DNA from 4 places in the Rhizobium sp. CB3090 genome. Region 4 is predicted to be linked to each of the others. Evidence: predicted binding sites of a transcription regulator. Region 4 holds the regulator's gene; each other region holds the start of a gene.
What was found. Region 4 encodes LexA, which represses DNA repair genes until DNA is damaged. Its sites were predicted from a motif close to TGTTCNNNNTGTGTTCNG; they were not measured.
Positions count from the first base shown of each region.

Region 1: the regulator LexA is predicted to act here: its motif matches at 1,040-1,057, upstream of QA646_RS16425 (metallopeptidase family protein).
Region 2: the regulator LexA is predicted to act here: its motif matches at 5,958-5,975, upstream of QA646_RS18675 (YifB family Mg chelatase-like AAA ATPase).
Region 3: the regulator LexA is predicted to act here: its motif matches at 4,229-4,246, upstream of QA646_RS00960 (ATP-dependent helicase).

Region 1 is NZ_CP121662.1:3,419,409-3,426,598, forward strand. It holds gene QA646_RS16415 (DNA polymerase Y family protein) at 1-8, opposite strand, end outside; gene QA646_RS16420 (hypothetical protein) at 49-1,017, opposite strand; gene QA646_RS16425 (metallopeptidase family protein) at 1,180-1,617, shown strand; gene QA646_RS16430 (DUF1737 domain-containing protein) at 1,637-1,843, opposite strand; gene QA646_RS16435 (CoA ester lyase) at 1,872-2,804, opposite strand; gene QA646_RS16440 (hypothetical protein) at 2,916-3,146, shown strand; gene leuD (3-isopropylmalate dehydratase small subunit) at 3,337-3,945, shown strand; gene QA646_RS16450 (sugar phosphate isomerase/epimerase family protein) at 4,135-4,953, shown strand; gene QA646_RS16455 (IS110 family transposase) at 5,032-5,997, opposite strand; gene leuB (3-isopropylmalate dehydrogenase) at 6,618-7,190, shown strand, end outside.
Region 2 is NZ_CP121662.1:3,873,478-3,880,667, reverse strand. It holds gene QA646_RS18705 (DMT family transporter) at 1-881, shown strand, start outside; gene QA646_RS18700 (NIPSNAP family protein) at 878-1,180, shown strand; gene QA646_RS18695 (LysE family translocator) at 1,203-1,835, opposite strand; gene QA646_RS18690 (cysteine hydrolase family protein) at 1,860-2,417, opposite strand; gene QA646_RS18685 (LysE family translocator) at 2,548-3,165, shown strand; gene cysK (cysteine synthase A) at 3,301-4,269, shown strand; gene QA646_RS18675 (YifB family Mg chelatase-like AAA ATPase) at 4,340-5,872, opposite strand; gene QA646_RS18670 (hypothetical protein) at 6,006-6,407, shown strand; gene gshB (glutathione synthase) at 6,462-7,190, opposite strand, start outside.
Region 3 is NZ_CP121662.1:191,694-198,883, forward strand. It holds gene QA646_RS00950 (enoyl-CoA hydratase/isomerase family protein) at 1-967, shown strand, start outside; gene mmsB (3-hydroxyisobutyrate dehydrogenase) at 989-1,870, shown strand; gene QA646_RS00960 (ATP-dependent helicase) at 2,081-4,150, opposite strand; gene QA646_RS00965 (SMP-30/gluconolactonase/LRE family protein) at 4,419-5,288, shown strand; gene secD (protein translocase subunit SecD) at 5,349-7,190, opposite strand, start outside.
Region 4 is NZ_CP121662.1:1,308,969-1,316,158, forward strand. It holds gene QA646_RS06420 (ComEC/Rec2 family competence protein) at 117-2,576, shown strand; gene lexA (transcriptional repressor LexA) at 2,557-3,279, opposite strand; gene QA646_RS06430 (DUF2721 domain-containing protein) at 3,669-4,160, opposite strand; gene QA646_RS06435 (mechanosensitive ion channel domain-containing protein) at 4,267-6,300, opposite strand; gene QA646_RS06440 (alpha/beta hydrolase) at 6,369-7,190, opposite strand, start outside.

The DNA of each region.
Region 1 (7,190 bases), 1.8 Mb from region 4:
AGCCGCATGGCATTGTTCAGTTTGCCGGCACAAGCGAGCGGCGGTGCCTCAAGCCGACCGGTCGAACGCCAGGACAGACCCCATCGCTTGCGCGCGATCCGGTCGGTCGGCAGATGCGGAAAGGTCAGCGCCAGAATGCGCTGCGTATTCGCCGGGAAAGGCAGGGTGCTGAGCGTCGAGGACAGGGGCAAACTGGCGGTCATGGGCATTCCACTCCAGGGTTATGGAAAAGGGCGCCGGGTTGCGGCTTTTTTCCAGGGTGAGACGAAAGGCCGGATGACCGATGCTGCCGCCAAGCAGCGATCCATCCGGCAGAGGCCGCGCCAGGGCCGGCGCGGGTTCGACGGAGAGGCGGAAGAGAGCGCTGCTCGCCTCCTCCTCGCCCGCTTGACGCAACAGAAACAAAGGCCGCCCCGCCGCTTTGGCCCGTAGCGCCAGCCGCCGGCTCTCGGTCAACCCGAAGCGAGCCGGATTGCCGCGCACCTCCAGAATGACAACCGCAAAGGCCGCACTGGCAAGCGCCGTCTCCGCCAGCCATAGCGCCTCTTCCAGCTTGCGCGGCGACGCCTGCAGAAAGCCGGCCGGCTCCAATCCAAAATCCCGAAGCCCGATCGCATAGGGCAGGCCCGCCTCCATCGCCGCGACCGTATCGCCGATCCATAAAACCGGCGATACGGCCGTGGTTTTGCCGGCGGCTTGCGCCCCACGCCGCCCGGCAAACACTCTGAGCCGAGCAGCGAGAGCGAGGGTGAAACCGCTCGCCGCTCCGGCATCACGCAAAGCGAGCGAACGGATCTCCGTCAGCGTATCGAGCGGCACGCCGCCCTGCATCGCCTCGTCGAGATCGGCAACTCCTGTCGCAAGCGGCTGGACAGCATCGGCCGAACCGGCGTTCGGCTCCGCCGCCCGTGCCTCATGCGCCACCGCTGCCAGCGCCGGTATCGGCCTGCCTTCCAGTCGGGCAATGGTTTCACGCAGGGCAAAAAGCGTCTCCCGCGCCACGGCGGCCTCGGCCATGACGTTAGCTCCAGATCAATTATGTTCCTGTTATGTTCTTATGGATTCCAGAGGTCGGCAGAAGAGTCAACATCATTTTATGAGAAAATATTCCTCTGCCTGAATCCTCTCTCGAAAAATCGAAACAAAGGCTCTATATGACAGCTAAGGAAGGAAGCATTCATGGCCCGCATTGACCAGAGCGAGGATTGGCGGGACCGCCATGCCCCCTCGATCAGCACATTCGAATCCTTGGCCGCGGAGGCTTACGGCCACCTGCCGGACGAATTCCGTTCGCTCACCGGCGATCTCATCATCCTCATCGAAGATTTCCCCGACGATGATGTGTTCGAGGACATGGCGCTGGAAACGCCCTTCGACCTTCTCGGCCTGTTCGAAGGCCGTGGCATATCGGAGCGTTTCACCGCCCAGACCGGGGAAATGCCGAACAAGATCCGTCTCTATCGCCGGCCGATCATCGACTATTGGGCGGAAAACGACGAAACCCTCGGCGACATCATCACCCATGTCCTGATCCACGAAATCGGCCACCATTTCGGCCTGAGCGACGAGGATATGGAGCGCATCGAGGCGAGCGCCGAGGAAGCGACGGACCGCTGAGGAAGCGATCCTGTTACGCTTACTGCTCGGAAAGCTTCATTTCCGGATCGTAATCCTTGCCCGCGACTTCTTTGACGACCGCCTGACCGCACTGCATCAGGCCGGTCGCCGCATTGAAGGCATAGGTCGGCGAGCCCGAGAGTTCCCAGCCCTTGTTGAGGGCAGCGGTTACCTTGTGACAAAAGGAGGAATCGTCCGGTCCGCTGAGGAAGCGATAAAGTTTCATCAAATCGCCTTTCGTAGCATGCTGCCCCTCATCCTGAGCTTGTCGAAGGACGAAGGCGCTCTGAAATCAGGCGAGCTTTATGGACCAGTCTCTCCGCCTGGACAAGATGCAGCCGCTCGACCATGCGCCCGCCGAGGTTCACGACGTTGAGGCCGGCCGCCGCCGGATCGGCGAAAGCGGCGATGATGGCTTCCGCTTCGGCAAGAGCGGCCTCATGTGGCCCGAAATGCCGGTTGGCGGCCTCGATCTGGTTTGGATGAATCAGCATCTTGCCGGCAAAACCCATGGCCCGGCCTTTGGCACATTCGGCGTCGAAGGTTTCCACATCCTTGAAATCGTTGAAAACGCTGTCGATGGCGTCGAGCCCGTAGGCGCTGACGGCCAGGATCACCTGCATGAGCCAGGGCACGAGATAGGCGCGGCCCGGCTGCGGCAACACACCGGTTTCCTTGCGCAGATCGTTGAGACCGACGGTCAAACAATCGAGCCGGCTTCCCGGTGTGCGGCCGGCCTCGGCGATTGCTGCGGCATTCAAGACGCCGCGCGGCGTCTCGATCATCCCCCAGATGCGCAGGCTCTCCGGCGCATCCGCCTCGCCGAGCCTGTCGCTGACAACAGTCACATCCTGCGGCTCGTCGACCTTCGGCAGAAGAACCGCATCGGGCTGGAGCGCCAGCACCAGCTCCAGGTCTTCGGCACCGAAGCCGGAGGACAGCGTATTGATGCGGATGATGCGCTCCTTGCCGGCCTCTTCTTTGCTAGTTGGTAGGCTGGAGAAGAAGGCGCGCAAATTCTCCCGCGCTTCCGCCTTTTTCTCGGGCGCGACGGAATCCTCGAGATCGAAGATGACCGCGTCGCAATCGAGATCGGCTATCTTGTGAAGTGCACGGCGGTTGATCGCGGGGACGCTCAGCACCGAGCGGCGCAGACGGACGGAACGGGGAGGGGCGGGACGGCTCATGACGCAGTTTTGCCGCGCTTTGCCCCGTCAGGCAAGACAACAAAAAGCCATGCTCCTCTTGCAGAGAGAAGGAGAGAGGACCACATTGCCGTGAGTAGAGAGGTCTCGACCATGCAGAATATCCGTTCCTTGTTCATCGCGCTTGCCGGCATCACCGTGTTTGCAGCTTTGGCGCTGTTTACCGTTTCGCTCACGCTCGCTGTCGGCGGCATCCTCACCGTGCTTATGGTGGGCCGCGCGATTTCGTTGCGGATGAAACCTGCTCCGGTGCGCGCCAAGGCGAATGCTCAGCGCGAAATGCGCGTTTGGAACGACGGCCGCGGCACGATCATCGATCTCTAAGCCAAGATCAGGGCAGAGCGGCCACCCGCCGCTCTCCAATGCGCTCATGTCAGCGCAATTCCTGAATTGAGGAACTGCGGCCAAGGCGCCCGGTTTCAGAGCATTCCCAAGATTCCCCTTCATTTTTGCAGGGATTTGCTCTATTGGCAGGATAATTCGTGCATAGACGAAAATTGAAGGCAGGACCCCCATGGACAAGTTCGTGAAGTTGACCGGTGTCGCAGCACCCCTCCCGGTCGTGAATGTCGATACCGACATGATCATCCCGAAGGACTATCTGAAGACCATCAAGCGCACCGGTCTTGGCACGGGATTGTTCGCTGAAGCCCGCTACAATGAGGATGGCTCGCCGAATCCGGATTTCGTGCTGAACAAGCCGGCCTATCAGAATGCCAAGATTCTCGTCGCCGGCGACAATTTCGGCTGCGGCTCCTCGCGCGAGCATGCCCCGTGGGCGCTGCTCGACTTCGGCATCCGCTGCGTCATTTCGACCAGCTTCGCCGACATCTTCTATAACAACTGCTTCAAGAACGGCATCCTGCCGATCAAGGTCAGCCAGGAAAATCTCGACAAGCTGATGGACGACGCCTCGCGCGGCTCCAACGCCATCCTGACGATCGATCTGGAAAACCTCGAGATCACCGGCCCGGACGGCGGCTCGATCAAGTTCGACCTCGACGAATTCAAGCGCCATTGCCTGCTGAACGGCCTCGACGATATCGGCCTGACGCTGGAAAAGGCCAAGGCGATCGACAGCTTCGAAAAGACGAACGCCGCATCCCGCCCCTGGGCTGCCTGATCGATTTCATCATCACATTTGCGTGTCGAAGCCGGGCTGAAAAGTCCGGCTTTTTCTTTTGATGCCATGGCAAGCTCACGACTTTGCCGGCTGTAATATGCCCGACAAAAAGGGGGATCATATAACCTCTGCGGAGCCCTTCAGGCCGCTCCCGCTCCCTCCATTTCCTCCTCCCAATCGGAGCATTTCATGACCTCCCTTCCTATTGTCGGCGCCGCCATGACTCTTGCCGACGTCGAAACCCATCGCAATTGGCTGCTTGAAAAGCCGCGCGATCTGGAACTGCAGAGCTTCGTCGAAGCCGATGTCCTGAATGGCGACTGGTCGCCGCTTGCCGAGCGCGCCAGAAAACTGCTCGACGGCCATCAGGGCCGCCTCGGCATCCATGGCCCGTTCTGGGGCTTCATCATCGCCTCGCACGACCCGGAGATCCGCGCCGTCGTCACAAAGCGCCTGCTGCAGGCGCTCGACGTCTGCGCCAATATCGGCGCGACGCAGATGGTCATCCATAGCCCCTATACGTCGTGGTCCTACAACAATCTCGACAACAACAAGAGCGAACGCGAGAAGATCATCCAATACACGCATCTGACGCTGAAGGACGCCGTGAAGCGCGCTGAAGACATCGGGCTCACCATGGTCATCGAGAACATCGAGGATAAGGATCCCCATATCCGCGTCGGCCTCGCCGACAGCTTCAATTCGCCCGCCGTCGCCGTTTCGATCGACACCGGCCATGCCCATTACGCTCACGGCTACACCGGCGCACCGCCGGTCGACTATTATGTCAACGCCGCCGGCAACCGCCTGCAGCATGTCCATCTGCAGGACGCAGATGGCTATGCCGACCGCCACTGGAGTCTCGGCGAAGGCAATATCCGCTGGCATTCTGTCTTTGCCGCCCTTGCCAAGCTCGACAGCAACCCGCGCCTGATCATCGAGATCAAGGACAAGTCCAAGATCCCGGCATCGGCCGCCTATCTCGCTTCGCTTGGATTGGCTGAGTAAGAATAAAGCAACGCAAACCACCCGCCCTCGTGGTTCGAGACGGCCCTGCGGGCCTCCTCACCATGAGCAACCATTAGATCAAGCAGTCCAAGGGATATTTCTGGCAAGAACGGTGTTGACGTAGATCACGAGTTTTCTAGCGCAAGCGACAAGGGCGCATTTGTGCTTCTTGCCTTTTGCGATGAGACGGTTGTAGAGGGCGACGAGCTGCGGGTTCCATTTGAAGGCGGCTGGCAGTGCTGCGGCATAGAGGGCCTTGCGGGGCCTTGCGCGTCCGCCGGCGATATGGCGCAGGCCGCGCTGATTGCCGCTGTCGTGATCGAAAGGTGCCAGGCCGATGAGGGCGGCGGCTTGTTCGCGCGACACATGGCCCAGTTCCGGCATATCGATGACCATCGACAGCGCGGTGGGCTTGCCGATGCCGGGAACGGAGCTTGCCAGATCAAGGCGTCGAGCGAGATCGGGATGGACACGGACTTCTTTTTCGAGTTGGCGGCGTTCACTGGCGATCCGTCTATTCAAGGCAGCGATGTCGTCTTTGATTTCCGCAATTAGACGCGGATCGCGGCGATGCTCGAGGCGTGTCTTCAGGCGGGCGACGTCTTCGACCATGTCGTCGATGTGGACGAGATGGTCGTGCAAGGCCTGCAGGACGGCGTTTTGCGTGACGTCGGCGATCTTAGGCCGCGGCTCGGTGATCGCCGTGAAGGCGGCGATGATCGAGGCATCAAGCCGGTCGTTCTTGGCCCGGCGCAGCTTTAGGCGCGCGTATAGGCGCACCTGAAGCGGTTGATGCACGAGAACTTGCAACCCGGCCCGGTGCAGTGCCGCGACCGCCTCGCGCTCGTAGCCACCCGTCGCCTCGATGCCGACCCGTTCGACACCCGCCGTCGAAAGCCGCTCGACAACCTCGGTGAAGCCCGCCGCCGTATTGAGCGCCCGGAAGGACGCCTGTTCCACCCCTGTCGCCGCGTCGAGGATCGCCACGTCGAGAAATGCCTTGCCGGTATCTATCCCGGCAACTGTCGTGATAAGCTGCTTCATCTTCGTCGACCCATCCTTGCTATGCGAACCCATGGTTCCTGCAACCATCCGGGTCCGATGAAGAAACGGAGACGATCTTGCTCATGGACAGCCAAAGGCTTCGCCAAGGCTAAGGGCTGAACGATCCATCCCCGTCGCCGGGACCTGGACCGTCATCCAGATCCCGGCATCCGTAAGGATGCACCACTAAAACACAGCCGCCTAATACAAGGGCTAATCTTCTCGTCCAGCTTAAAGCTCACTTCGCCCTCAATCCTGCGCTTGTCGAAGGATGAGCTTATCGAGAGATGAACTGGGCAAGGGATCTGGATGTGCCCCGTGATGACGCACTCCCTCCGCCCTAATGGTGAGGTGCGAAGCCCAGAGCGCAGCCTCGAACCACGAGGGTCGGCCCCAAAATCCCGGTTATTTTCGCGCAGGTCCATGCCGAAGCAGCCTTTGGTTAAGCGCAACAGATCAGCCCTCATGGTGAGGAGGCCCGCAGGGCCGTCTCGAACCACGAGGGCGGTGGTTGCTCTCAAAAGCCCCAAAACCGTACCGCTTCACCGCCTTCCTCGCTTGAAAAGCCGCATTTGCAGGTCTAAGAACCCGCAACCTATTTTTTTGCGGAGGCTTTTCCCATGACAGTGCGCAATCTCTTCCTCCTGCCGGGCGACGGCATTGGTCCTGAAGCCATGGGCGAAGTCCGCAAGATTATCGCTTATATGAATGAGGCGAAGAATGCCGGTTTCGTCACCGACGAGGGTCTTGTCGGCGGCAGTGCCTATGATGCGCATGGCGCCGCCATCTCCGAAGAGGATATGCAGAAGGCGCTGGCGGCCGATGCCGTGCTCTTCGGCGCCGTCGGCGGCCCGAAGTGGGATAGCGTGCCTTATGAAGTACGCCCGGAAGCCGGCCTGCTGCGCCTGCGCAAGGATCTCCAGCTCTTCGCCAATCTGCGTCCCGCCATCTGCTATCCGGCGCTGGCATCGGCCTCCTCGCTGAAGCCTGAGCTGGTCGACGGCCTCGATATCCTCATCATCCGCGAGCTCACCGGCGGCGTCTATTTCGGCGAGCCGAAGGAAATCATCGACCTCGGCAACGGCCAAAAGCGCGGTATCGACACCCAAGTCTATGACACCTACGAGATCGAGCGCATTGCCGGCGTCGCCTTCGAACTGGCGCGCACCCGCAACAACCGCGTCTGCTCGATG
Region 2 (7,190 bases), 1.3 Mb from region 4:
CGGGGGCGATGCTGATTTCGGGAACGATCGGCTGGTTCGTGTTGATGTCCGGGCAGCCTGTCACGGGCGTCGTCTTCTGGCGATGCCTGTTTGGTGCGCTTACCCTTCTTGTTATCTGCGGCGCCATGGGTCTGCTGCGCCCCGGCATTCTCAGCCCGCGGACTTTTGCGATCGCCGTCGCGGGCGGCGTCGCCATCGTCCTCAACTGGCTGCTGCTTTTCGCCGCCTATTCGCATGCCTCAATCTCGATCGCGACGACGGTCTACAATACCCAACCGTTCATGCTGCTGGGTCTCGGCGCGCTGTTTCTCGGCGAAAAAATCACGATCACCAAGCTGTTCTGGCTGGGTCTCGCTTTTGCCGGCATGGCCGTCATTGTTGAGGGCAAGCCGGCGGAAGCAACGGCCACCGGCAGCTATGCCATCGGCATCCTGCTCTCACTCGGCGCCGCCTTCTTCTATGCGCTGGCAGCACTCGCCGCCAAATGGCTGAAGGGCACGCCGCCGCATCTGATCGCGCTGATCCAGGTTTCGACCGGCATTCTGATGCTCCTGCCTTTCGCCGATTTTTCTGCTTTGCCGCGAGACGCCGGCGGATGGTCCATTCTGGCGACGATGGGCATTGTCCACACCGGCTTGATGTATGTGCTGCTCTATGGCGCCATCCAGAAGCTGCCGACGCATCTGACCGGGGCTCTGTCCTTCATCTATCCGATCGCCGCCATCGTCGTCGATCGCTTCGCCTTCGGACATGTGCTCGGCATAGCGCAGATCATTGGTGCGGTCATCATTTTAGCAGCAGCAGCCGGTATGAACCTCGGCTGGACGATCGCCTTGCCGCGTCCTAAAAGCGGTCATCTTTCAAAGGAAGCCGCCGAATGATCACCTGCTATCTTCGTTATACGATCGATCCCTACAAGCTCGCGGAATTCGAACACTACGCAAAGCTCTGGATCCCTCTCGTCAACCGGCTCGGCGGCACGCATCACGGCTACTTCCTGCCGCATGAGGGCGCCAACAACATCGCGCTGGCGCTCTTCAGTTTCCCGAGTCTGGCCGCCTATGAGGCCTATCGGCAGGAGATGGCCGAAGACTCCGAATGCCGCGCCGCTTTTGCTTATGCGGAGGAAACGCGTTGTATCGTCAGCTATGAACGCAGCTTCATGCGGCCGGTGTTCTGATCTCAAGCCGTTCCTGGAATTGCTATCGCTGTGCCTCGAAGGCCATCCTCATCGCAAGCCCGGCAAGCACCGTGCCCATCAGCCAGCGCTGCACCAGCATGAAAGATGGGCGGCTTGAGAAGAACAGCGCGACGGAACCAGCCGTCAGTGCGAAGATGGAGTTGAGGGTCACGCTGACGGCAATGTGGGTGAAGCCGAAAATGACCGATTGGCTGAAGACGCTGCCGTTCGCGGGATCGATGAACTGCGGCAGCAGCGAAAGATAGAGGACTGCGACCTTCGGGTTCAGCAGGCTTGTCACCAGGCCCATAGCGAAGAGTTTGCGCGGCCCGTCCTTCGGTAGATCGCGGACCTGAAAGGCGGAACGGCCGCCCGGCTTCAATGCATTCCAGGCAAGCCAGGCGAGATAGGCCGCGCCGGCGAGACGCAGCGCGTCATAGGCAAAGGGCACGGCGAACAGGAAGGCCGTGATGCCGAGCGCGGCCGAAAGCATGTAGAAGACGAAACCGAGCGCCACGCCGCCGAGCGAGATCAGTCCGGCCGTAGGTCCCTGCGAGATCGATCGCGACACCAGATAGATCATGTTTGGCCCGGGCGTCACCACCATTCCGACGGCGATCAAGGCAAAGGTGATGATGCTGGCGAGATGCGGCATGGAGGTCTCCGGCGGGGGATGAATTCAGAAGGCGATTCGGGCGGTCGGGATTAGCTTGACCTCATGCGGGCCGGCATCGAATCCGTCCAGCAGCATATTGTGATGAGCGATGATCGCCTCGAATGTCAGCTTGCCCATATCGGCGGTGGTATGGCCATCCGAGAGCAATGTTACGTCGAAGCCGAGCGAAACGGCGCGTCGCGCGGTGGTATCGACGCAGAATTGCGTCATGCAGCCGCCGATCACGAGATGGGTGATCCCCTTGGCGCGGAGGCGCGCCTCAAGATCGGTCTCGAAGAAGGAATCGCAGCTTGTCTTATGTACCACGACATCGCCGGCTTCCGGCGCGATTTCGCGGCGCAACTGCCAGCCCTCGCCGCGCTTTGCCAGACGATGCGTTCCCTGGCCATCATGCTGCACGATGAAGGAAGGAATGCCGGCGGCGCGAGCTTTATGTTTCAGTTCAGCAAGCCTCGCCACGACACCTTCAAGGGCAGCGTCGATCGCCGGCTGGCGCTCCGGCGTGCCGAGGCCAGCCAAAATGGCGTTCTGAAGGTCGATCAGGAGCAATGCGGACGACATGGGAGCCTTGTGCAACACAGTTTCGACGGGGCCGTTAACCCTTGGTAGTATGTTCGCACCGTTTGCGCAATCGCTTGAAAACGCAAGATCAGTGGGATAGAGCAATCACCTGTTGCTGGAGGAATGCACCATGACGTTTGCAGCCCTGCTCGCCTACAGCGGCGCGCTTTTCATCGCGGCCGCGATTCCCGGTCCGGGCGTCACTGCGATCGTTGCCCGCGCGCTTGGTTCCGGCTTTCGCGAGACTTTCTTCATGGGCCTCGGCCTCGTGCTCGGCGACACGATCTACCTGACGGCGGTCATTCTCGGACTCGCTTTCGTGGCGCAGACCTTCACGGAGATCTTCATCGTCATCAAGATCGCCGGTGCGCTTTATCTCGCCTACATTGCCTGGAAGCTTTGGACTTCTGGATTGCTCTCTACCGATGTCGCGGCGAAAAAATCAACCAGCGCAGGCATGTCCTTCCTTTCCGGACTGCTGGTGACCCTCGGCAATCCGAAGACGATGCTTTTTTACGTGGCACTCGTACCGACGCTGATCGATATCGGCAGCATTGGGCTTCGCGAATATGCCATTCTGCTTGCGGCGACTTTCGTCGTTCTTCTGGTGGTGCTCATCCCCTATATGCTGCTCGCTTCTCGTGCCCGCACTTTCCTTAAGAGACCGAAAGCGCTGCAGATTTTGAACCGGGTCGCCGCCAGTATTCTGGCCGGTACGGCAGCATTCATCGCCGCTCGGGCGGCCTGAAAAAACCTTTCTCGACAAAACGCTGTGGGAGATTCTTTTCCCGCAGCACAGGGTCGGCAGAGTGATCCCATTCTGGTTTCCGGCAGCGTTTGATCCTATTGTGTCTCCGCGATTTCAATAGAGGGGGAGCTACCCATGTCCGACACCCGTAAACCAGGCCGCGGCCGCGTGTATGATTCTATCACCGATACCATTGGTGACACGCCCATCGTGCGTCTCGACAAGCTGGCCAAGGAGAAGGGCGTCAAGGCCAACCTGCTGGCGAAGCTCGAGTTCTTCAACCCGATCGCTTCCGTCAAGGACCGTATCGGCGTCGCCATGATCGAGAGCCTGGAAGCGCAGGGCAAGATCACACCCGGCAGGAGCGTGCTGATCGAACCGACCTCCGGCAATACCGGCATCGCGCTCGCTTTTGCCGCCGCCGCCAAGGGCTACCGGCTGATCCTCACAATGCCGGAAACGATGTCGATGGAGCGCCGCAAGATGCTGCTGCTGCTCGGCGCCGAGCTGGTGCTGACCGAAGGTCCGAAGGGTATGAAGGGCGCGATCGCCAAGGCGGAGGAACTGGCCTCGACGCTGCCGGAGGCCATCATCCCCCAGCAATTTGAAAACCCGGCCAATCCGGAAATCCATCGCAAAACGACGGCAGAGGAAATCTGGAACGATACGGACGGCAAGGTCGATATCCTCGTGTCGGGCATTGGTACCGGCGGCACGATCACCGGTGTCGGCCAAGTGCTGAAAGCCCGCAATTCGAATATCAAGGTCGTCGCCGTCGAGCCAGCAGACTCGGCGATTCTCTCCGGCGGCAATCCCGGCCCTCACAAGATCCAAGGTCTCGGCGCCGGCTTCGCTCCGAAGATTCTCGACACCCACATCTATGACGAGATCGTCACGGTCACCAATGACGAGGCTTTCCAGCAGGCACGTCTCGTCGCCAAGCTCGAAGGCGTGCCGGTCGGCATCTCCTCCGGTGCAGCACTGGCGGCTGCGATCAAGATCGGTCAACGGCCGGAAAACGAAGGCAAGAATATCGTCATCATCATCCCCTCCTTTGCCGAGCGCTATCTCTCGACGGCGCTGTTCGAAGGTCTCGGCGGCTGAGACAGACTACTTCAATCGTCAAACATTCAGAGGGCGCTGCGGCGCCCTTTGTCATCTGAGCCGCTTGCGCTCACACTACCGCGGTCAGCCGTTCGCCGGCAATGCGGTAGGAAATGGCTTCTGCGAGATGGATACGCCCGACCATTTGCTTGTCGTCCAGATCGGCGAGCGTGCGGGCCACTTTCAGCACGCGATGATAGCCGCGGGCAGAAAATTTCATCTTTTCCGCTGCGTCGCGCAGCAATTGCAGGCCGGCAGTATCCGGCTCGGCGATAGCCTCGATCATCGATGTCGAGCAACGGGCGTTGGTGGAGATGCCCTTCACGCCGGCTGCCTCGAAACGCTCGCGCTGTCTTTCGCGGGCACGGGCGACGCGGAGCGCGACATCGGCGCTCTTTTCGGCCGTCGTCGGGCGGATGAGATCGGCTGCGGAGACGGCGGGCACGTCAAGGCGGATATCGATACGATCCAACAGCGGTCCGGATATGCGGCCCTGATAATCAGCTACGCAACGCGGGCCGCGGGCGCAAGTGTGACCCGGCTCGCCGGCCATGCCGCAACGGCAAGGATTCATCGCTGCGACAAGCTGAATGCTGGCGGGATAGGAAACGCGATGATTGGCCCGGGCGATGACGCATTCGCCCGACTCCAGCGGTTGGCGTAACGCATCCAGCGCCTGCGGCGAAAACTCGGGCAATTCATCGAGAAACAGAACGCCATGATGCGCCAGCGATACCTCGCCGGGGCGGGCACGCAAACCGCCGCCGACCAGCGCCGCCATGGTGGCTGAATGATGCGGCGTGCGATAGGGCCGGCGATTGGAAAGCTTTCCGCCCGAGAGCTGGCCGGCGACGGAATGGATCATCGACACTTCCAGCAGCTCCGCCGTCGACAATGGCGGCAGAATGGATGGCAGGCGCGACGCCAGCATCGACTTGCCGGAACCGGGCGGACCGACCAAGAGCAGATTATGGTTGCCAGCCGCCGCCACCTCCAGCGCCCGCTTGGCGCTCTCCTGCCCCTTGATATCGGCAAGATCGGGGAAGTTGGCGGCATTGGCGCGGATCGCCGGTTCGGGGCGCGACAGGACCTGGGTGCCGCGGAAATGATTGGCGAGCGCAATCAGGCTGCGCGGTGCGAGAATATCGATGTCCGGGCCGGCCCATGCGGCCTCCGGACCGCTTTCGGCCGGGCAGATCAGCCCCTTGCCGATTGCGTTGGCGGCGATCGCAGCCGGCAGAGCGCCGGCGACAGGCGCGATCGTGCCATCGAGATTGAGCTCGCCGATGACGGTATAGGCCGATAGCGCATCCGCCGGAATGGCGCCCAGCGCCGCCATCAATCCGAGCGCGATCGCAAGATCGAAATGGCTGCCTTCCTTGGGCAGGTCCGCCGGCGCGAGATTGACGGTGACCTTCTTCGGCGGCAGCGACAGGCCGGAGGCGTGAAGGGCTGCCTGCACCCTTTCGCGGCTTTCGGCCACCGCCTTATCCGGCAGCCCGACAATATGCATCATCACTTTGCCCGGTGAGATCATCACCTGCACTTCGACGGGAACGCCCTCGATACCCTGAAACGCAACCGTGCTGACGCGCGCTACCATCCCGCCCTCTTTTAACCCGTTTACCGTTATCAATTTTTCATAACAGACTATGGGTTGCATAGTGGCAGAAATTATGGAATGAAACAAGAACAATAAAGGAACGAAGGGACGATTTCTACAATCGGTAGCAAATATGAGACTTGTAGTATCGCTTTCCCTTCTGCTGGGTGCGGTTCTGGCCGGCTGCCAGTCTATCGATGGCGGGGATAATCTGGAAAAAGGCGTTCCTTATCCATTGAGCGTCAAGGAAATTGCTACGGTGGAAAAGGGTTTGCGCGAGCAGCTTCCCTATCAGGGCGTGCTGATCTTCGGGCCGATGGCGGCTTCCAAGGATAGCAAAGGCTACGTCAGCGTCTGCGGCACCATTAGCGCCATGGGCGGCTATGGCGGCGTTATGTACAAGCGCCCCTATGTCGGGATGATGGTCGACGTGAAGCCGCTTTTCGGCTTCGTGCCAACCGTCATCTCGGATGACAGTTCCATCGGGCAGTCAGCAGTGATCCTGACCTGCAGCCGGATGGGCATTGCGATATAGCTTACCTGCGGCAAGGCGAGAGGTGGCGCCGTGATCCTACAGGACAGGCGCTCCTCAAGCGCGCTTCGCCTCGATCGCATCCCACAACAGGCTGGCAATGTCGGCACCGCCGAAGCGTCTGACTTCGCGCAGGCCCGTGGGCGAGGTGACGTTGATCTCGGTCATGTAGTCGCCGATGACGTCAATGCCAACGAGCAGGAAGCCGCGCGCCTTCAGCGCCGGGCCGATGCGCTTGCAGATTTCCTGTTCGCGCGGCGTCAGCTCCGTCGCCTCGGCACGGCCGCCGACATGCATGTTGGAGCGGGCATCATGCTCGGCCGGCACGCGGTTGATCGCGCCGACAGCCTCACCGTCGACGAGGATGATGCGCTTGTCGCCCTTGCGCACGTCAGGCAGGTATTGCTGCGCGATGAAAGGCTCGCGGAACATCTGGCCGAACATTTCGAGCAGCGAAGACAGGTTACGGTCGTCGCGCGTCGAATGGAACACGCCCGCGCCGCCGTTGCCATAGAGCGGTTTCAGGATGATATCGCCCATCTCGTCGCGGAAGCGGCGGATTTCGGCTGGATCGCGGGTGATCAGCGTCCTCGGCATCAGGTCGGCGAATTCGGTGACGAAGATCTTTTCCGGCGAATTGCGGACCCAGGCCGGATCATTGACGACGAGTGTCTTCGGATGAATGCGCTCGAGCAGATGCGTCGAGGTGATATAGGCCATGTCGAAGGGCGGATCCTGGCGCAGCAGCACCACATCCATGGTCGAAAGATCGACGCGCTCCGGCTC
Region 3 (7,190 bases), 1.1 Mb from region 4:
GCCGATGATCCGGGTGATTGCGTCGGCGCTTACCGATTTCGCCGCCGATCCTTCCATCACTAGCGTCATCATCAGGGGCGAAGGGGATCGCGCCTTCTGCGCCGGCGGCGATATCCGCCTGCTGCACGAAAGCGGCAAGCGAGGCTCCGCAGACGCCGAGACCTTCTGGCGAGAGGAATTCCGCCTGAACCACGCCATTGCCCGCTATCCCAAACCCTATGTGGCGCTGATGGACGGCATCACCATGGGCGGCGGTGTCGGGCTGTCCTCCCATGGCAGCCACCGCGTCGTCACTGAGCGTACCAAACTCGCCATGCCGGAAACCGGCATCGGCTATTTTCCCGATGTCGGCGCTACCTGGCTTTTGCCAAGAGCGCCTGGCGAAGCCGGCACATGGATGGGCCTGACGGGCCTTGCCATCCATGCCGCTGACGCGATCCACGCGCAGTTGGCCGATCATTTCGTTGCCTCTTCCGATCTCTCCGCATTGATCGAGGCGATCGGCGCTCTACCCGTTGCCGCGTCGCCGGCCGATGTGCATGGGGTGATTGCGGGCATGGCGACCGCTGCCGGCGAAAGCCGCCTGGCTATCCACCGGGATATGATCGATCGGGCGCTGGCATATGATACCGTCGAGGACATTCAGGAGGCGCTGGCGCGAGAGGCGGGTGATTTCGCCGCCGAGACTCTGCAGATCATCGGGACGCGTTCGCCGACCAGCCTGAAACTGACGTTGCGGCTGCTGCGCGCCGGGCGCAACAGCGCAAACCTCGCCGAATGCCTGGATCGTGAACTCGGCGCCTGCCTGCGGATATTGTATAATCCCGATTTTTACGAAGGCGTCCGTGCTGCTGTCATCGACAAGGACCGTAATCCGAAATGGTCGCCGGCAAGCCTTGCCGGGGTCGACGATGTCGCCATCGATCGCTTCTTCGTGCCGGCGCAACCGCCACTTTTCGCGATGTAAAGAGAATGGGAGGAAAGCATCATGACACGGATCGCATTCATCGGGCTTGGTAATATGGGTGGTCCAATGGCCGCCAATCTGGTCAAGGCCGGCCATGACGTCATAGGCTTCGATCTCTCCCATGATATGCTGAAGGCCGCCGAGGCGACGGGCGTGAAGGCCGCTAATGTGCTGACGGAGGCTTTGGCCGATACGGAAGCCGTCATCACCATGTTGCCGAAGGGGCAGCATGTGCTGACGGTCTGGACCGACATCTTGCGCTCCGTACCGAAGGGCACTCTGCTGATTGACAGCTCGACTATCGATGTGGACAGCGCTCGCAAAGCCCATGCTATGGCTGGCGATGCCGGCTGCCTGTCGCTCGATGCCCCGGTCTCGGGCGGCACCGGTGGCGCTGCCGCCGGTACGCTCACCTTTATGGCCGGCGGCTCATCGGAAAGTTTTGCAGGTGCCAAACCGCTGCTGGAAGTCATGGGCCGGAAGCTCGTCCACTGCGGCGACGCAGGCGCCGGGCAGGCGGCGAAGATCTGCAACAACATGATCCTCGGCATTTCCATGATCGGCGTCTGCGAGGCCTTCGTGCTCGGCGAAAAGCTCGGCCTCTCGCACCAAGCTCTCTTCGACGTCGCCTCGACCTCCTCTGGACAATGCTGGTCGATCAATACTTATTGCCCGGTGCCAGGCCCCGTGCCGACTTCGCCGGCTAACAACGACTACAAGCCCGGCTTCATGGCGGCACTGATGCTGAAGGACCTACGGCTTGCGCAGGAGGCGGCCTTGTCGAGCGGCGCATCCACGCCTCTAGGCGCGGAAGCGGCACAGCTTTATGCGCTCTTCGAAAAGCTCGGCAACGGCGGACGGGACTTTTCGGCGATCATCGAGATGTTTCGGGAAGCTGGCTGAGGATTGCTGGATTGTTAATCGGGTACAAGGCTGCCCCTCATCCGACTCCCCCCGGCGAGTGCAGGAATTGCACATGAGATGAGGTCGTTGCCGCGCAACTCCTTCTCCCCGAGGGGAGAAGGAAATCACGGTGCTGGCGTGCCCCATACGCAATTGCGCTGCACTCAAGGGGCTTTACCGAAACAGCGGGCCCCCAACGAATGTCCCAATTCACCGCCACATGCCGCGCATGCGCGCCCCGACATCGACGCGCACCTGCCTCGCCCTAATGGCGGCGGCGCTTTCGCCTCGGGCCTGTGGCCAGCCGCAGACTTCGAAAAACTGCAGCAATGTCGCGGGGATGAAGCGCGTGCGGGAAGCGAAGACGTGTTTGTCGCCTTGCGCATGCTGACCGTGCACGAAGAAGCGTTGCGGAATGACGAGATCGAGATTGTCCTTCGCCCGTGTCATAGCGACATAGAGCAGCCGCCGTTCCTCCTCGATCTCGGAGGATGAGCCGACCGCGAGATCCGCCGGAATGCAGCCATCGACGGCGTTGAGGACAAACACCTTCGTCCATTCCTGACCCTTGGCGGAATGGATGGTCGAGAGGATGAGATAGTCCTCGTCGAGCAGCGGCACGCCGGCCTGGTCGCTGGTGGCGTCGGGTGGGTCGAGCGTGAGCTCCGTGAGGAAGCGCTCCCGCGAGCCATAGCCGCCGGCGATCTGTTCGAGTTGGATCAAGTCCGCCTGGCGCGTCGCCGCATCCTCGTGCGCTCGCTCCAGATGCGGTTCGTACCATTGCCGCACGAGGTCGATTTCCGCCGGCCATCCCGCCTTGCCGCTCTTCAGCGCCTGCATGGTCGCAACGAAAGCCGTCCAGTCCTCGCCCGAGCGTGGCGGTGCCGGAAAATCGGCAAGGGCCGCCATCGGACTGGCCTGTTCCCCGATATGATCGAGCACGCGCTGGGCAGTCGAAGGGCCGACGCCCGGCAAAAGCTGCATCAGCCGGAAGCCCGCAACGCGATCGCGCGGGTTCTGGGCAAAGCGCAAGGCGGCGAGCATGTCTTTCACATGGGCGCTGTCGAGAAACTTCAGCCCGCCGAATTTGACAAAGGGAATGTTGCGGCGAGTAAGCTCGACTTCCAATGGCCCGCTATGATGCGAGGCGCGGAAAAGCACGGCCTGCTGCTTGAGCTTCGCGCCGCTCTCCCGATTTTCCAGCACCTGGTCGGCGACATAGCGCGCCTGATCGCTTTCGTCGCGCACGGTGACCAGCCGCGGACGCTCGGCGCTCTGGCGTTCGGTGCGCAGGTTCTTGGTGAAACGCTCGGAAGCAAGATCGATCACCGCATTGGCAGCAGCCAGGATCGGCTGTGTCGAGCGGTAATTGCGATCGAGCGTGACGATGTCGGCGGCGGGGGTAAAGGAGGTCGGGAAGTCGAGGATGTTGCGCACCGTGGCCGCGCGGAAGGAATAGATCGATTGCGCATCGTCGCCGACGACGGTCAGTCCCTGGCCGTCGGGCTTCAGCGCCAGCAGGATCGACGACTGCAGTCGGTTGGTATCCTGATATTCGTCGACCAGCACATGGTCGAAGCGGCCGCCGATATCTTCGGCGATCAGTGGCTCGTGCAGCATATGCGCCCAATAGAGCAGCAGATCGTCGTAATCGAGCACATTCTGCGCCTGCTTGGCCTCGACATAGGCCGCGAAGAGATCACGTAACTGCTTGTCCCAGGCGGCGCACCAGGGGAAGAAATCGCGTAGCATCTCTTCGAGCGGCGCTTCCGAATTGACAGCACGGGAATAGATGGAGAGGCAAGTCGCCTTGGTCGGAAAGCGATTTTCCAGCTTGGAGAAGCCGAGTTCGTGGCGCACGAGGTTCATCAGGTCGGCGCTGTCTTCGCGGTCGTGGATCGTGAAGGCCGGGTCGAGGCCGATCTGTTCGGCATAATCGCGCAGGAGCCGTGCGCCGATGCCATGAAATGTGCCGGTCCAGGCGAGCGCGTCGGCCATGATGCCTGCATTGGCACCAAGCACATCGCGGCAGATGCGCTCGACGCGGCGACCCATTTCGGCCGCCGCCCGCCGGGAAAATGTCATCAGCAGGATGCGGCGGGGATCGGCGCCTTTGACGATGAGGTGTGCGACGCGATGGGCGAGCGTATTGGTCTTGCCGGAGCCTGCGCCTGCGATCACCAGCAGCGGCCCGGCGATATGGCTGCCTTCGACTGTCGTGCCGTGCTCCACCGCCAGCCGCTGCTCCGGGTTCAGCTTTTCCAGATAGGCAGCAGTCATGGGCTCTCCTGAAGGCTTCGGACGGCAGGCGTGTGAACACGGAATCGGTGACGAATCATGTGCGCAATAATATCCGAATGTTCGATGAATGTTCCGAATTGGCTAAAACTGTCAAGCTCGGCCGGATCCGCACAGAGATGTGACCCTCCGGTCATGAATTTGGTTCAGATTTAACGAACATCGGCTCGAAAAAAGCCGTTGGGGTACTTATTTACCATTGTGACACATGATTTTGGGGTTTCGGCGCGCTGCGTGAGGGTTCCCGACCATGAACGAGACGATCGCCACCGGATTGCGCCAGCCTGAAGGGCCGGTAGCCCTGACGGATGGACGTATCGCGCTTGTGGAGACCGATGAGAGCCGCCGTTGCCTGGCAATGGTCGCGGCCGGTATTCGCCGCGAAGTCTGCCGGCCCGGCGGCCGGCCGACCGGGCTGGCGATCGACGGCGATCATTGTTTCTGGGTGGCGGGGGGTCCCGAAAACTCCCTTGTTCGGGTCTCCCCGGAAGGCCGCACGCTGCAGGTGATCGAAGGCGGCAAGGACGGCCCGTTTCTTTATCCAAACGACCTCGCTTTCGGCCCGGACGGTCTGCTCTACATGACCGATTCCGGCGTTCGTATCTCCGATTTGCTCGACGGCCCCGACATCAACCCCGATTTCTTCCAGGCACCGTATAACGGCCGTATCTACCAGATCGATCCGGCGGAAGGCCGGGTGCAGCGCGTGCTGGCGACCGGCTTGCTCTATGCCAACGGCATCGCGTTCGGGCCGGACGGATTGCTCTACTACAGCGAGACGCTGACCGGAAAAATCTTTCGTCAGATCGTCGGCGGACGGCAGGAATTGTTTGCACAGGTAATGCCGGCACCCGCCGTCAAGGTGCTGCGCGGACCGGCCGGCATGGCTTTCGATAGCAATGGCACGCTCTATTGCGCGGTCTACGGACAGGGCGAGATCTGCCTCATCGATCCCACCGGAAAGATCGCCGGCCGCATCCGCACCAATGGCACGCGGCCAGGCAATATCGCTTTCACCCTCGATGGCAAATATGCGCTGATCACAGAGCAGGAAAACGGTGTTTTGGAGAGAATAACGGCACCGCGTCCAGGGCTGCCGCTGTACATGCCGTCCATCTGATCTGGAGGCAGATGGACATGCCCGAGAGCCGGGCATGTCCTCATTGATATCAGCCGCTGCTTATTCGGCGGCGGGGATCTGCTTGTTGTCCTTGTTGTCCTTGTCGGACTTGTCGTCCGGCGTGGCGTCGTTGGCGACCGCCTTGGCATGGCGGCGGCGCCAATCGCCGAGGAACAGCAGGATCGGAGCGGCGATAAAGACCGACGAGGCGCCGGCGACGAGGATGCCGAACACCATCGGGATCGCGAAGCTAGAGACGGCGCTGCCGCCCCAGATCGCCATCGGCACCAGCGCCAGGAAGGCGGTGGCGTTGGTATAGAGGCTTCGCGCCAGGGTCTCGTTGATCGACTTGTCGATAATCTCGCGCAGCGGCATCGACTTATAGAGCCGCATGTTTTCACGCATACGGTCATAGACCACGACCTTGTCGTTCACCGAGTAACCGACCAGCGTCAGGATCGCGGCGATGGCCGTCAGGTTGAAATCGAGGCCGGTGATCGCGAAGAAGCCGATCGCCTTGGTGACGTCGAGTATCAGAGTGACGATGGCGCCGACCGCGAACGGCCATTCGAACCGCACCCAGATGTAGACGAGCATCGCCAGGCTGGCGATCACGACCGACAGGATGCCGGCCCAAGCAAGCTCGCCCGAGACCTTCGGACCGATGACATCCGTGCCTTCGATGGTCGCGGTTGGGTCGATCTTGATGATTTCTGCCTTAAGCTTGGTGACCGCGGCTGTCTGGGCCTCTTCGCCGCCGTCCTGGCGCTGGGCGCGGACAAGGAGGCTGCTGTTGTCGCCGAAGGACTGCAGTGCAATTTCGCCGAGGCCGAGCGTGTTCAGGCCCGCGCGGAACGTAGACAAATCGGCCGCGTCCTTGGTCCTGACCGACATCTGGATGCCGCCGCGGAAATCGACGCCGTAGTTGAGGCCCGGATGGATGAACAGGACCACCGAGGCGATAGACAGGATCGCCGAGACGGTGACGCCAAAGAAGCGGGCCTTCATGAACTGGATGTGCTTGTCATAGGGGCTGAAGGGGATCAACGGCCTGATGTTGAGCACCTTCAGCTTGCGGCGACGGGTGATGGCGATCATCACGACGCGCACGAAGGCGACGGAGGTGAACATCGAGATGATGAGGCCGAGACCCATGGTCACGGCAAAGCCGCGAACCGGGCCGGAGCCGAAGTAGAACAGGATGGCGGCGGCGATCAGGGCCGTCATGTTGCCGTCGATAATCGTCGAATAAGCCTTCTTGAAGCCGTTATCGATGGCGGCGAAGGCGCCGCGGCCCTTGCGCGTTTCTTCGCGGATGCGCTCGTTGATGAGAACGTTGGCATCAACCGCAAGGCCGATACCGAGGACGACGCCAGCGATGCCGGGCAGCGTCAGCGTGGCGCCGACAAGCGTCAGGGCCGAGAACGTCAGGATCGTGTGGATGAGCAGTGCGAAATTCGCGAGAATCCCCCAGGCGCCGTAGAGCACGAAGATGAAGCCGGCAACCAAGACGAAGCCGACCAGGCCGCTATAGATACCCTTCTGGATCGCGTCTGCACCGAGGTCGGCGCCAACAGTGCGTTCTTCGATGACGGTGAGCTTGGCCGGCAGGGCGCCGGCGCGCAGCAGCGCTGCTAGCGTCGTCGCGCTTTCAGCCGTGAAATTGCCGGAAATCTGGCCTGAACCGCCGGTAATCGGCTCGCGAATATTCGGCGCGCTCAGCACCTTGTTGTCGAGCACGATGGCGAAAGGCTTGCCGACATTCTCGCGGGTGATTTCCGCAAAGCGGTTGGCACCGGCGCTGTCGAAGCGGAAGGTGACGAGCGGCTCGTGCGTGTTCGGATCGAAGCTGACGCGGGCGTCGGTGAGACGGTCGCCGGCGAGCTCGATGCGATCGAGAAC
Region 4 (7,190 bases):
GCGCTAACGTGAAATGGCGTCATTTGTTGGAGATTAAGCCGATTTCAGTTGAATTCACCTGATGGTGACGGCAAAACTCTCGCAAGAGCTGTAGTTTTGCGTGGGCGTTGGAGTGTATGCCTAATTTAGAGGCACCGGATCCGCAGGTGGAGAGTAGGGAGTTTACTGCGGTTGCCGAGCGCGAGCGTGGCATCGAAGCTGCTGTCTCCCGTCTCAAAGCGACGCAGCCGGAGCGGACACAGGACCAGGCTGCGCTACTTGCTCGTTTTCGCCTTGCGGCAGGCAGCATCAGACTCGGCATTTACCATTTGGTCGAAGAAGAGGCGGCGTATGGTCGCGCGATGCTGTTCGCGCCGGTCTATATCGGCGTCGGTGCGATCTTCTGGTTCTCCGTCGGAGCCGATCCCCCGCCGCAGGCTGTTTTTACCGCTCTCCTTATCTTCGCAGCCGCTTTTTTTCTCCAGCAGGAGGCGGGGCGAGTGCTGCGGCATTTGCTGTTTGCCGGCATGCTGGTGTTCTCGGGCATGGCTCTGGCGCAATGCGAAAGCTGGCGGGCATCGACGGTGATGCTCGACTCTGCGGTGACGACCACCATCACGGGGCGGATCGAACGTCGCGAGGCCGATGACAAAGGGCGTTGGCGCTATGTCGTTGCCCTGGAGGCAACGGAAAAACCGGCCATTCGCCGGCCGCCGGCGCAGGTCACCATTTTCGTGCGCAAGCAGCTCCAACCTTTTGAACTCGGCGATCGCATCCAGGGCAAGGCGCGGCTGACGCCGCCGGCCGGACCCGCCTTGCCCGGTCTCAACGATTTCGCCTTCAGCGCCTATTTCGATGGCACCGGCGCGAATGGCTTTGCCTATGGGACGCCGACGCTATTGTCACCAGCCGGTGATGCCGTTCAAGGGTCGATTCTCGACAAGGCGGATATCTGGCTTGCGCGTTTGCGCAGCAGCATCGGCGACAGGATCAGGACACTTCTGCCCGGCGATACCGGCGCGTTTGCGGCGTCGCTTGTCACCGACGAGAGACGGGCGATATCGGATGAGACGACGGAAGCGCTGCGGACGTCTGGTCTTGCGCATATCATCGCTATCTCCGGTCTGAACATGGCGCTCTCCGCAGGCATCTTCTATGTCGGCCTGCGCTATGCTCTCAGCCTGTTTTTCGGCGTGGCACAGGCTTGGCCAACGAAGAAGATCGCAGCCTTCGGCGCGTTGATCACGGTGACGGCCTATTATCTCATTTCCGGCTTCGGGGTATCGGCAGAGCGCGCTTTCATCATGATGGCGATCATGCTGGTCGCCGTGCTCTTCGATCGGCCATCCCTCAGCCTTCGCAATGTGGCGCTGTCAGCGATCGTCATCCTCATTCTGTCGCCGTCGCAGGCACTCGGTCCAAGTTTTCAGATGTCTTACGCGGCGACGTTGGCACTGGTGTCCGGTTATTCGCTCTGGACGAAAAGACCGCATCGGGAGAGCATTCTCTCCCGGTTCCGGCTCATGCGTCCGCTGCTCTTGGTCTCGCGCTTCTTCGGAGGCATATTGTCGACTTCCTTTATCGGCGGCGCATCGACCGCTATCTTCTCGATAGAACATTTTCACCGATTGGCGACATATGGTCTTCTCGCCAATCTGGCGGCGATGCCGGTCGTCTCCTTTATCATCATGCCATTTGGCATGGCGGCTACGATGCTGATGCCATTTGGCGTCGATGCTCCATTCTGGCAGGTCACCGGCGCGGGACTTGATGTCGTCATCGCCATTGCCAAAACGGTCGCCGCTTGGGGTGGCAATATTCCTTTTGGCCGGCTACCGGTCTGGCTGTTTCCGACGGTCATAACCGGCTTCTTGCTGATGACCTTGCTGAAAACACGATTGCGGCATGCGGGTGCGCTTGTGATCCTCGGTTCGGTCGCCGTCGTGACCCTCAGCCCCGGTGTCCCAAAACCCGATCTGATGATCTCCGAGGATGGCACGCTGGTCGCCTTGCTGCGCAATGGTGCGTTGACGACCAATCGTGAAAAACCGCCCGATTTCATCTTCGGGCAGTGGCAAAGAGCCCTGGCGATCACTGAGCAGCAACCGCCGATGATGCTTCCGCCCGACAGCCAGCTCCCTAAAATCAGCAAATCGGACAAGCATCGCCGCCTGAGTTCCGAAGAACAGAGCGCAGTTCGAAAGGCGATGGATGCTGCACTGGACGATGCCGGGCAGGGCGGCTTCGCCTGCCAGAAAGGTGCGTGGTGCGTGGCAATGCTGGAGAATGGTGAGATGCTTGTCACCATTGAAGACGCTGCCTATCTCGCTGCGGCCTGCGACACTGCCAATATTGTCGTCACTCCCGTACGGCTGCGTCTGGATCGCTGCCGCTCCGGCGCGATGCTTTTTACCGGCGCAACGCTACGCCGGACGGGAGCTATCGAAATGAACCTCAGCGCCGACAAACCAGCAATAACGACTGCGTTCGACAATCTGACGCGGCCATGGAGCCTTCATCGCGCCTATGACTGGCGAACGGGCACTTTCGGAGCGCCGATCGCACGGGTGTCACCGGTCAGTGATAGCGGCGAATGAGGCCGACAAGCTTGCCTTGCACCTTCACACGATCCGGCCCGAAGATGCGGGTCTCGTAAGCAGGGTTCGCCGCTTCAAGCGCGATCGAGGCGCCCTTGCGACGAAACCGCTTCAACGTCGCCTCCTCATCATCGACGAGAGCAACGACGATGTCGCCAGGATTGGCAGTCGTGGCATTGCGGATAATGACGGTATCGCCGTCGAAGATGCCGGCATCGATCATCGAGTCACCCTTGACCTCCAGCGCATAGTGCTCGCCGGAGCCAAGCATGTCGGCGGGAACGGTGATGTCGTGGGTATTGTTCTGGATGGCCGAGATCGGAACGCCGGCGGCGATGCGGCCCATGACAGGGACCGAGACCGAACTGTTGTTTTCCTCATTCACTGGCCTGCTGGGAGCGGGTGGCGGCACAAGCTGCGGCTTGCCAAGGCTGCCCTCGATGACGCTTGGCGAAAAGCCGCGGCGCGGCTGTAGGCTCGGGCTATAGGCCTCCGGCAGCTTGATGACCTCCAGTGCCCGGGCCCGGTTCGGGAGGCGGCGTATGAAGCCGCGCTCTTCCAAAGCTGTGATGAGACGGTGAATGCCGGACTTGGACGCAAGGTCCAGCGCATCTTTCATCTCATCGAAAGATGGCGGAACACCGGACTCCTTCATGCGCTCGTGAATGAAGAGAAGCAGTTCCTGCTGCTTGCGCGTCAACATCGTTTTGAACCTCGGGACTGAGAAGGCGTCGTGAAACAAATCCAGAACGAACACTATATGTTCCATATGTGTTCCGCAAGCCCTTAAATTTTGGTGAAGATTTTGTAAGCGCATCAAATAAACGGGAACATAACAAGTCCTGGCCGGATGGATTTTCCCGATGTCTACGCGCTAAGCGGCGGAAATATATGCGAAAACTCGCAGCGTAAAATTTCGCCGGTCGGAAGCGACCCATCCCAAAAGCAATGAAAAGCCGCGTTGTTTGCTCAATAAGCTCTTTGGAGGACGATGCTCTACGAACGATGGAGAGCAAGCTGCAGATTAGGCAAGGAAGATCGGATTTCAGAGCGGCTGAGACTGGCGCAGTCACTAGTAAATTGGACCTGATTTCAATAGGTTGATTCCTTTCTCGAACTCCTGTGCCTATGTTCGAGCAAGGTGCGATCGTTTGCGATCTGCCTCAGCATGCTGTGCCCAGCCAGAATCATTTCGAAGAGGAAGGCCACAAAAGCGCCCATGAGCGCGATGACGGCAAGGCCGAAGAACCAGAGCAGCATCTGCTCGCGGAATTGCTGGCGAATCGCTCCGCTCATGAGGCCGAGCGTCGCAAGGCATGTGCACACACCGGATGCCGTGCCGAGCAGGACAGCAATCTCGAGCGCCAATGTTCGCCGCCGCAGATAGTAGAGTTGCAGCAATCGCGTTTCATCCGGGTCCTCCGAGGTCACCCGTTCGAAAAGGCTGTTGACCCGGTCGGAGACGCGAGCGAGCCTGGCCGAGAAGACATTCAGACACCCGGCAGTGCCGGCCAGCAAAAAGACCGGCGTCAGCGCTATTTGAATAACGTGTGCGGCAGCAGACGTTAGCTGGTCGTTCAGCACGCTTGATCTCCTTCCTATCCAACGTTGTCCGCTATCAGGTTCGGGGAGTTGCTTCGCCGAGGAAGCGCCTCAGTGTGAGCGAGGGGGCCGATCTCACGCGAATGTTTCACGTCGGTGGCGCCGGCGATTGTGGCATCTGTTCAGCGGTTCTCTTTTTGTGCATCGTCAAAGCGGCGGCAGCGACGTCGGATTTCTCCTCCCCGCCCACTTGGACAGTCGGCTGAGCGAATTCGATACCGTTTTCCATGAAGGCGTCGCGGATCATGGTATAGGCTTGCCGCCGGATGTAGGTTTGCCGACCGGGAAGGACGGTGAAGGCAAAGCTCAGTTCGATACCGAAGTCGCCGATCTGTTCGACGCCCTTCATTTTCAGGGTCTCGAGGATTTGCGGCCCGATTTCCGGATCTTCCTTCAGCTGCTCTCCGATTTGCTTCGCGATCTTTTTCGCCTTGGCCACGTCGGTGTTGAAGGGAACCCGCAGCAGGAATTTGTCGATCGCCCAGTCGCGGCTCATGTTCTGAACGGCGCCCAGTTCGCCGAATGGAACCGTGAACACCGGACCGCGATGATGCCGAAGCCTGACGGAACGCAGGCTGAAGGATTCCACCGTTCCCTTGTAACTGCCGCTCTGAATGTATTCGCCAACACGGAAGGCATCGTCCATGAGGTAGAAAATGCCGCTGACGATATCCTTGACGAGCGTTTGCGAGCCGAAGCCTATCGCAACGCCGAATATTCCGGCGCCTGCAATCAGTGGTCCGATCTGCACGCCCATTTCGGACAGCACGGTAAGGACGGCGGCCGCGATGACGATGGCTGCAAGCGCGTTGCGAAAGATCGGCAGCAGGGTGCGAAGACGGCCCGCGCGCGCGGCTTCCGCCGACAGCGAGGATGCGTCGTGATCGGCAACACTCAATCTCTCGTCAATGAATGCCTTCGACAATTGCCAGCAGAGATCGGCTAAGATCAGGATGACGACGCTCTTCAGCGCACCGCGAACGGCGGCGTCGATTGCCGGATTTTCTCGAGCGAGAATGTTGGGATCATAGTGCCAGATGACTGTGATCCAGGCGACCGCGGCTGCGATGACGATCGCCCGCGCGCCGCGAACGGCCAGCACCATGCGGGCGCTGTTCTTGTTGTCGCCGGGCCATCGTCCCTTAGCGAATGCCTCTGCTGTTCGTCCAACCGCGGACAGCAGTCCCGGAAGAATAACGGCATAGACGCCAAGCCAGAAAAGGCCGAGGAAGTTGGCCACCCAGAGAAGCCAGAGGCAGATTGCGTAGACTGAATAGAGGGTGTTCATAAGCGCAAGCTGTCTGGCGGCTGTTGCATGACCTGGTCGCCGCCATACGGCTTCGAGCGCGATCAGCAACAGGAGAATGGAGAAACCGTGGGAAATGACGGTGCCGACATCTCGGTCGATGGAGAGCGGCTCGGTCAGCGATGTCGTTGCGCCGGCTATGGCCAGAACGGCGATGAAGAGACAGGCCCTACGATAGCTGAAAGGCGACAGAGCGCCTGCGTCCCTCGATAGCTTGCAGAAGGCAAACACGAGGCGAGCGGCGATGAAGGCCAGCAGATAAAACAGGACCACCACATGCAGAAGCGGCGGCCAGTCGATGGCCAGGAAAATGGCGGAGCTGACGAGGGTGAAAGTGATCCATGGCCCGAATCCCCCGATCGTATGGGCGACAAGAGGATTCTGAAATCGCGCTTTGAGGACGGCTTTTTTGAAAAACCATTCCCCAACAAGACCGACGCAGATCAATGCGGTGAGCATGACGAACGCGGGCGCAAAACCGTTCTCCCTTGCTTGCTCGCGCACCCTGCGCGTTGCGTCGGTGAGCTGCACAGTGACATTTGGGATCGCTGCCCGCAGCGCCTGATATCGCGCCCGCGTGCGAGCCTCTCCGGTTTCGATCAATGTCGCCGTCGCTGTAGCTGCGGCTGGCTGCTCAGCCGCCTGCCGCTTTTCCAGCCACTGGCGCAGCTCCGGATCATTCATCAAGCGAAGCAATTCGGACACTTTTGCGGGCGGTGCTGCAGGGGTCGTTTCGGCAACCTGCGCCTGGCACAGTTGCGGCGCGATGGCCACGAATAGGAGAACGAAAGCAGCAGGGATCAATCCACGAAACATTGGGACAACCTCGAAACCGGTTCATTCGTAAGGGAAGTCATCAATTGCCTCCTGCCGATCTCAGCCGTTCAATTCGTTAGCTCACGCTGCTGGGGGTCGCTTTTCAACGTGTCTTCGATATCGGGACCTTTGGGCTCGGTTGTCTTGCCGTTTTCGATCGCGGTGACGGGTGCAGCCACCGTCTTGGCAGCGACCGTGCCAACGCTCTTGACCGTTCCGGCAATCACAGCGGTGATGTCGTCGCTCAGCTTTATGTCGGAATCGGTGAGCGGCTGCCCGGCGACCAGGCGGGTGCCGATCAGCTTGACGATCTCCGGGCTTTCCGCGAATTTTCCGTGATTGAGGCTGTCTCCCGTTTTCACCTTGGTAAGATCGATCGCGGTAATCCCGGCGCGTTCGAGCTTGGTGCGATAGGGTTCGTCGGCCGGATTGATGGCGCCCAGGCGATAGACATCGCCCGATATCAGCCGGGAGACCGCCAGCGCCCGGTCGTCCTGGGAAACGAAGATCGTGAACTTTGGCCGCGGCGCACCCATCTCAACGAACTGTTTCGCGAAAACGTCGATGTCGATATCCGGCGATGCCAGGATGACGTTGCGGATCTTCGGGTTCACGCGGCCGTCCCGGATGCCCATCTGGCGCAACGCCTCCATGGCGAGCCAGGTGCCCATGGAGTGCGCCATGATGGTGATGTCTTTGACATCGGGATCGCTTGACAGGGTTCGAAGGGCTGTCTCAAGCGCCGTTCGCGAATAATTCGTGCTCTCTTTATCATAGTTATAATCGAGAAGCCTGGCGCGTGACGGCCAGGTAAAGAGCATCGGCGTCACATGGGCGTCTGAATCGTGCACGATCTGCGCGAGCCTGAAGACGGAATCCTCGTATCTGTT